DNA from 2 places in the Pseudovibrio sp. W74 genome. Region 2 is predicted to be linked to the other one. Evidence: riboswitches for the same ligand, from Rfam matches in the RefSeq annotation. Region 2 holds a riboswitch; the other holds the start of a gene.
What was found. A riboswitch is a leader RNA that binds a small molecule or an ion and turns the genes downstream of it on or off. The one in region 2 is predicted to bind S-adenosylmethionine.

Region 1: linked by a shared signal. The riboswitch ahead of PsW74_RS24015 (hypothetical protein) and the one ahead of PsW74_RS11285 (O-succinylhomoserine sulfhydrylase) in region 2 are both predicted to bind S-adenosylmethionine.

The regions. Positions count from the first base shown of each region.
Region 1 is NZ_LMCJ01000057.1:228,382-232,062, reverse strand. Features, by position in the region: gene PsW74_RS24030 (group III truncated hemoglobin) at 1-297, shown strand, start outside; gene PsW74_RS24025 (acyl-CoA thioesterase) at 357-785, shown strand; gene PsW74_RS24020 (group III truncated hemoglobin) at 818-1,267, shown strand; gene PsW74_RS24015 (hypothetical protein) at 1,297-1,677, opposite strand; SAM-I-IV-variant riboswitch at 1,725-1,855, opposite strand; gene PsW74_RS24010 (PQQ-dependent sugar dehydrogenase) at 2,143-3,384, shown strand; gene msrA (peptide-methionine (S)-S-oxide reductase MsrA) at 3,470-3,681, opposite strand, start outside.
Region 2 is NZ_LMCJ01000017.1:1,097-4,777, reverse strand. Features, by position in the region: gene PsW74_RS11285 (O-succinylhomoserine sulfhydrylase) at 1-1,092, opposite strand, end outside; SAM riboswitch at 1,160-1,237, opposite strand; gene PsW74_RS11280 (2'-deoxycytidine 5'-triphosphate deaminase) at 1,360-2,466, shown strand; gene PsW74_RS11275 (YigZ family protein) at 2,471-3,019, shown strand; gene PsW74_RS11270 (hypothetical protein) at 3,178-3,588, shown strand.

The sequences.
Region 1 (3,681 bases), on a different contig from region 2:
AATGGCGAGCTGGCATCGGTCTACCAAAATAGCATGAAGTGCGACTGGGAGGATTACGAAGCTCAGGCCGTGCGGTTCTGGTGCTCCGCTCTCATGAAAGACAGAAGCTATTCTGGCCGTCCACTTGGCAAGTATCGTGGTGCTGCAAAGCAGGTATGCAGTGATGATATTGCCAGCTGGTTGAAATTATTCGAGAATGCAGTAGATGAATGCGTTGCTGAAACCGCTCGGGCCAACACCAAGAAATGTGCGACCCAGGTTGTTGATTGCTTCCATATGGCGATGGTCCCTGCTTGAGTAGTTGAGCTTCGCCATGCATAGCATTTCCTCTGGTGGATCTACGGAGCTTTAGAACTATGAATGATACAAGAGACGCTGTCGAAGAAGAGCAGCCAATTGGTGAACTGACCACGCGCACAATGGCGATGCCGGCAGACACCAATGCTTCTGGCGATATCTTCGGCGGTTGGGTTGTCTCTCAAATGGATATTGCCGCCGGTATTGCAGCAAGCCAGTGCGCCATGGAGCGCGTTGTGACTGTTGCGATCGACAGCATGACCTTTATCCGCCCTGTTAAAGTGGGCGATGTAATGTGTGTCTACTCCAACGTGCTCCGTGTTGGCAGAACCTCTGTAACGCTTGCCATTGAGGCCTGGGCTTTGCGCCACCGCTTTGGCTATCGCGAGAAGGTTACGAATGCTCAGTTCACCTTTGTTGCTGTTGACGATGACGGCAAACCTATTGTGATCTCTGAAGAGCAACGTGCTAAATACAACAAGGCTTAAGCGGATCGCGGACCAGGAACAGGAAACAAGCAGTGTCATCAAAAATTCCCGTTATGTCAGCGCGTGAACGGACACCGCTTGATCCTTCCATCACACCTGCCCAGATCAATCATCTGGTTGAAAGTTTTTACGGCAAGGTCCGCCAGCATGAAACGCTTGGGCCGATCTTCCTGAGAGAGATGGGCGAGGACTGGGGTCCGCATCTACACAAGATGAAGCACTTTTGGGCGTCTGTTCTGCTAAAAACTGGATCGTATAAAGGCAAGCCGGTTCCCGCTCACGCGAGGATTCAAGGGGTCACCACTGAGAATTTCCATGAGTGGATGGACCTGTTTGAAAACGAAGTCTATGCGATTTTCTCACCAGAAGCCGCACCGCTTCTTCTGGCAACTGCACAGCGCATCGCGCAGAGCCTGTGGCTTGCAATGTTCGCAGACCCGTTTGCCACGCCTCCTGCAAAGTTCGGCAGTCGCGCAGCTTAAAAATCAGCTCTTATTTTAGTGCAGCTTACCTAGCTCGGGAATTTCTTTTTCGAGCGCAGCGCGTTTTGCCTGAAGTACTCACGCAAGGCTTCCAGTTCTTCAGGACGACGACGTGCAGTATCCGCAAACAGGCGCTCGTCAACAACCGTGTGACAGCCTTCTGCCCAAAGCCGAAGCAACACAGCAAACCGGTCGGAGCGCTCGTCATTGGTCAGCGGCGTATTCGGCTGTCGGGTTGAATTGGAAAGCAACCGACTGCGCAGCCCTTTTTCTAAAATCAGGCAATCCAGCAAATAGGCAGCAGTAAATTCGTCGGCAAGGTGTGCGACGGCTTCCCTCAAAGATTGAGGCACATATTCAGATACATACGATTGCCATGCAGACTGTGGCTGACCAGCAATATCAAACATTAAATCCTCCATCGGTTTCCCGAGGAGGACTGGCGCAAAATCCATTGAAACTACCGCTTGGTTGTTACGAATGATGAAGACAGCGTCCTCACTTCGAAACCACATCCCTTTTGGCGGAGACCACCTTGCCCGGTTAGGCAGGTTGGCGAGGGCGCCAGCCCTTCTCTTGATGATGCGTAGGATTTGGCACGAAAATGAGGCAATTGCAAGTGGGCACCTTTCCTTTGTTCTTTGTCCACACTTTCAAACTTACGTTGTGTCGTATTCTAGCACCACAAAACGCAACTTCCGCTAAGTGAATATCTTCAATTTTTGTGGTTCTATAAACCGAATTCCCGTCATATCTGAGTATTCTCCTCAGACTTTGAATGAGCGCATAGTGATGGCTCAAAAAGGCAGAGCATTTCAAATATTCCGATAAATTTTCTCAGTCAAATTTCTAAGCCCTTCAGGAAGGAAAAAACGATGTGCACCACAAAGCCCGTTCTCTTTGGAGTCCTGACAGGCTGCGCTTACACCTTGCTGCTAACCACATCTCTGGCAGCAACGACCACCAAAATGGTCGATGGTGTCAAAACAGAGTTTGTGGAGCAGGTCTCTGAAGAGCAGAAAACTCTGGCTCGCAACGCTGAAGTTGTGGTCATGCCCAAAGGCTTCCACATCGAACCTTATGCAGCCGTGCCAGATGCCCGCCATATGGCCGTCGCGCCTGATGGCAAAACTGTCTTTGTAGGGACGACCACGGACAGAGTCTGGGTCGTTACTCCGGATGAAGAGGGCAAGAAAGCTGCAGAAGTTCGTCAATTCGCTCCAGATCAATCCTTCATCATCCCCAATGGTGTGTGCTTCACAAAAGATGGCTCATTGGTCCTTGCAGAGCAAAACCGTGTTCTGAGTTTTCCGAACGCATTGGAAAACAAAGAGCAGGGTAAGCCAGCGGTGAAGGTGCTGGTCGGCAAGGGTATGCTTATCCCTCCCTCTGAAGAAAGCTATAATCACTCCTCCCGTGTGTGTGATCAGGGTCCGGATGACCGCATCTACATCTCTCTTGGCCAGCCTTATAACGTCCCGCCAAAGATGAAGCTGAAACTCTATGACAGCCTCGGCATCGGCGGCATTATCTCCATCACCGCAGATGGTATGGACCGTCAGGTCTACGCGACCGGGATCAGAAACTCCGTGGGCCTGGAGTTCCATCCAAACTCCGGCAATCTCTGGTTTACCGACAATCAGGTGGACGGCATGGGAGATGACATCCCGCCTGAAGAGCTGAACAAAGGCACCGAGCCGGGCAAGAACTACGGTTTCCCATGGTATGGCGGTGGAACGGTTCGTACCCCGCACTACATTGATGAGCCTGTCCCAAGTGGTGTGGTGAACCCGGAAGTCGAGCTGGACGCCCATGCCGCAAGTTTGGGCATGACGTTCTATCAGGGCGATATGTTCCCTGAAGAATACAAGGGCAGCGTCTTCATCGCGCAGCACGGCTCATGGGACCGCTCAGTGCCAATTGGCGCACGTGTGGTGTTTGTGCCCATCAACGAGAAAGAAGAAGCTGGAGCCCCAAGTATTGTCGCAACTGGCTGGATTGATGCCAGCGGCGATTATCTGGGCCGTCCGGTAGACGTGGTCGAGCTTGGCGACGGGTCCTTGTTGATCTCTGATGATTCTGCCGGAGGGATCTATCGCATGTACTACGAAGACTAGGGATCTCCTCTGACCTGCGACAACACACCTAAAAGCAAAAGACCAGAGCAGTGCCTCTGGTCTTCTTGAGTTCTATACTAAGCCCTTAGTGCTCGCCGGGGATACCTTTGTAAGCATTTGGACCCCAGACCTGCTTGACGCGCTGATCACGACCACAGCGATAGCGGTAGAACTTGTAGCGGATCGGATTCTTCTCATAGTAGTTCTGATGATAATCTTCAGCGTCATAGAACGGAGCTGCAGTGCGGATCGGTGTTACAATCGGGCGGTTAACCTCACCTGACTTTCCAAGCGTTT
Region 2 (3,681 bases):
CAGCTCCAGACGCGCATCTTCTGCAACACTCTGGTGCGTAGTCGTCGCCGGATGGGTAATCAGGCTCTTCGCATCACCAAGGTTGTTGGAAAGGCTGACAATCTCCAACGCATTGGAGAACTTGAAGGCCGCTTCCTTACCACCCGCCAAATCAAACGCCAGCATGGTAGACCCACCCTGCATCTGCTTGGCCACGATATCCGCCTGTGGGTGATCAGCGCGGCCCGGGTAAATCAGGCGAGACACTGCAGAATGATCCGCAAGGAACTCTGCCAGCTTGCCTGCATTCGCAGTCTGACGCTCAACACGCAGAGACAATGTCTCCAGACCTTTCAGCAGAACCCAGGCGTTGAACGGGCTCATCGCAGGTCCGGTATGCTTGAACGGGTCATGGAACTCTTCCACAATCCACTTTTCATCGGAAAGCACGATACCGCCCAGACATCGGCCCTGCCCGTCAATATGCTTGGTCGCGGAGTAGATCACCACATCAGCGCCCAAGGCCAGCGGGCTCTGCCAGATAGCAGTCGCAAACACGTTGTCTACAATAAGCCGTCCACCAGCTTCGTGAATAATATCCGCAACAGCTGGAATATCGATCACTTCAAGCGTCGGGTTGGTTGGGCTTTCAAGGAATGCCGCTGTGGTGTTCGGACGAACAGCTGCTTTCCATTGCTCAATGTCAGTGCCATCAATCAGCGTGGACTCCACACCATAACGTGGCAGCAGCTTTTCGATGATGTATCGGCAGGAACCGAACAGTGCCTTTGGTGCAATCACGTGATCGCCAGCTTTAACGCAGGCCATAATCGCAGAGTTAACAGCCGCCATACCAGAAGCCGTGCCGCGTGCGGCCTCAGCGCCTTCCAGTTCGCACATTCGTCGCTCGAACATTCCTACGGTCGGGTTTGCGTACCGGGAATAAATATAGCCCGGATTCTCGCCCAAAAAGCGTGCTTCTGCCGCTTCTGAGCTGTCGTAAACATACCCTTGTGTAAGGAAGATAGCTTCGGATGTTTCACCAAAGCTGGAGCGCGTTGTGCCTCCATGAACAAGCCGAGTTGCTGGCTTCCAGTTCTTTGCGTCTGTCATCGCTCATTCCTGCCCGAAGAGATATCGCTCTATCCCTTCATTAAAAAACCCCGGCGCGGGCCGAGGTCTATACAAGAACCCGACCCTTTAGCTACTTGTTTTACGTGGTTGCAAGCCGGTCGACCAAATCACCACGGAATAGGCAGCGTTTTTACCTCGAAAATACACTAGGGTCAATCAATCAACATAGCATGCAGACTTGGCGAGAGATCAAACTTACGTTAATCAGTGTCAGAACGATTTAAGCACGAGTGGGCGGAACCAACAATGACAGGCATTCTTCCGGCAAAAGCGATTGAAGCTATGTTTGCCAGCGGTGCAATTAAAGCAGACAGAGTGCCCGACGAGGACCAGATTCAACCTGCCAGCCTTGACCTGCGCCTTGGCGTAAAAGCATGGCGTGTCCGTGCCTCCTTTCTGCCCGGCCCTGACGCTAAAGTGGAAGACAAGCTGGAAAAGCTCATCCTGCACGAGATCGACCTCTCCAAGGGCGCCGTGCTGGAAACCAACTGTGTTTACATCGTCCGCCTTCAGGAAGCGCTGAACCTCCCGGCTGAGCAATCCGCCACAGCCAACCCGAAAAGCTCCACGGGCCGCATCGATGTGTTCACCCGCGTCATCACAGACCAAGGCCGCGCATTTGACCGTGTTGAAGCTGGCTACAAAGGCCCGCTCTACGCTGAGATCTCTCCAAAGACCTTCCCTGTGCTGGTCCGCGAAGGCTCTCGCCTGTCCCAAATCCGCTTCCGCGATGGTGAAACCCTCATCAATGATGAAGACCTGACCAAAGTGCACAACCAGCACACACTGGTGTCTGGCGGCAAGGACGAAGACGCCATCAACAACGGCGTACAGGTGTCCATCGACCTGAAAGGCTCTGGCAAAGACAGCCTCATCGGCTACCGCGCCAAGCGCCATACAGGTGTGATCGACGTCGATCGCAAAGACGCACAGGACCCGGAAGACTTCTGGGAGCCGCTGTACAATCGCGGAGATGCAACGCTCATCCTCGACCCGAACGAGTTCTACATTCTGGTCTCGCAGGAAGCCGTCCACGTCCCGCCACAATACGCCGCTGAGATGGTGCCATTCGATCCACTCGTCGGCGAATTCCGCGTCCACTACGCAGGCTTCTTCGACCCCGGCTTCGGTCACTCCACCGTTGGTGGCACAGGCTCCAGAGCCGTTCTAGAAGTCCGCTCTCACGACGTTCCCTTCATCGTAGAACACGGCCAGACGGTTGGCCGCCTTGTCTACGAGCACATGGAGGAAGTGCCAGAAACCCTTTACGGCGAAGGCATTGGCTCCAACTATCAGGGTCAGGCTCTGAAGCTCTCCAAGCACTTCAAAAGCAAAGAACCGGTAGGAGCATAAGCTGATGCCCCTCTTCACCGTTGAGCAGGAATACAACGCGATACTGGAAGAAAAGAAGTCACGCTTTCTTGCCTTTCTGGTACCCCATGTAGACTTTGCTCAGCGGCTGGCGGACCTTCGCGACGAGCACAAAAAAGCCAACCACCACGTCACCGCTTTCCGCAGAATGCTCCCCGAGGGACGCATCGATGAAGGCGGCAAAGACGATGGCGAACCCGCTGGCACCTCCGGCATGCCCACACTCAAAACGCTCATTGGTGCAGACCTTGTGGATGTGGGCGTCATCATCGTCCGTTACTTCGGCGGCACAAAACTGGGCACCGGCGGTCTGGCACGGGCCTACTCCGGCGCCGCAAATCTCGCCATTCGGGAAGCTGAGCTTGTGCCATGGCTGCGCATCAAAACCCGCAGTGTCTCTGCCAGCTTCTCCAGCAGTGCCGAACTGGAACGCCAGGTCATTCTGCTACAGCTGGAAATCATCGAACGCACCTTCACAGAGGACGGCGTAACCCTGCTCGTCAGCGGTCCTGAAGATCAGATCGATAAGCTCTAACCTTCTGTACCAGCTTACCTTTCCCATTCTCTCAGCAATCTCGCTGCACTCAACTAATTAAAATCCTAATAAAAACTTAAACTTTGGCACGCGCCTTGCGATGTGAATCCCAGGAAACGGCATCAGTCTCATTTTGAGACAGTCGGGGGAGTTAAGTCATGCGTGTCACCCGCACTGGAAAAGCGATTAACACTGGAACAGACGCTGATCGTCGCTATCGCGATATCGGCTCTCGCCGTCACGCCAAAATCACAGAGCAAAATGCTGAGACTGTCTCAAGACGGAACACCTACGGGAAACCAGGCAAGGAATTGCAAGTTTCTGAGGATGTCGCCACCACGCAAACCCAGCACGAAAAAGACGCCCAGTTCTATGAACTGCCAAAGCGCATCAACGTCTTCCGCTGCAACTCCGCTTTCCTCGCCCACCTCATCGGCATCAAAGAAAACGCCGCCCACCTGCGCGACCGCCGCCGCGTAGAACCCGAGGAAGGCGCCATCAGCTACACCACCACCGAAAAAGCCCCCCGCCTCATCGGCGAAGGCCGCATCATCGAATACAACGCTTGAAGAAATAGAACAAAAGCTGTTTCAAAAACTCTTAGACTTCGCTAGGGAGAGCCTGTTGTACAATCTGCGGATCAGGCTTTGCTCGAATACTTC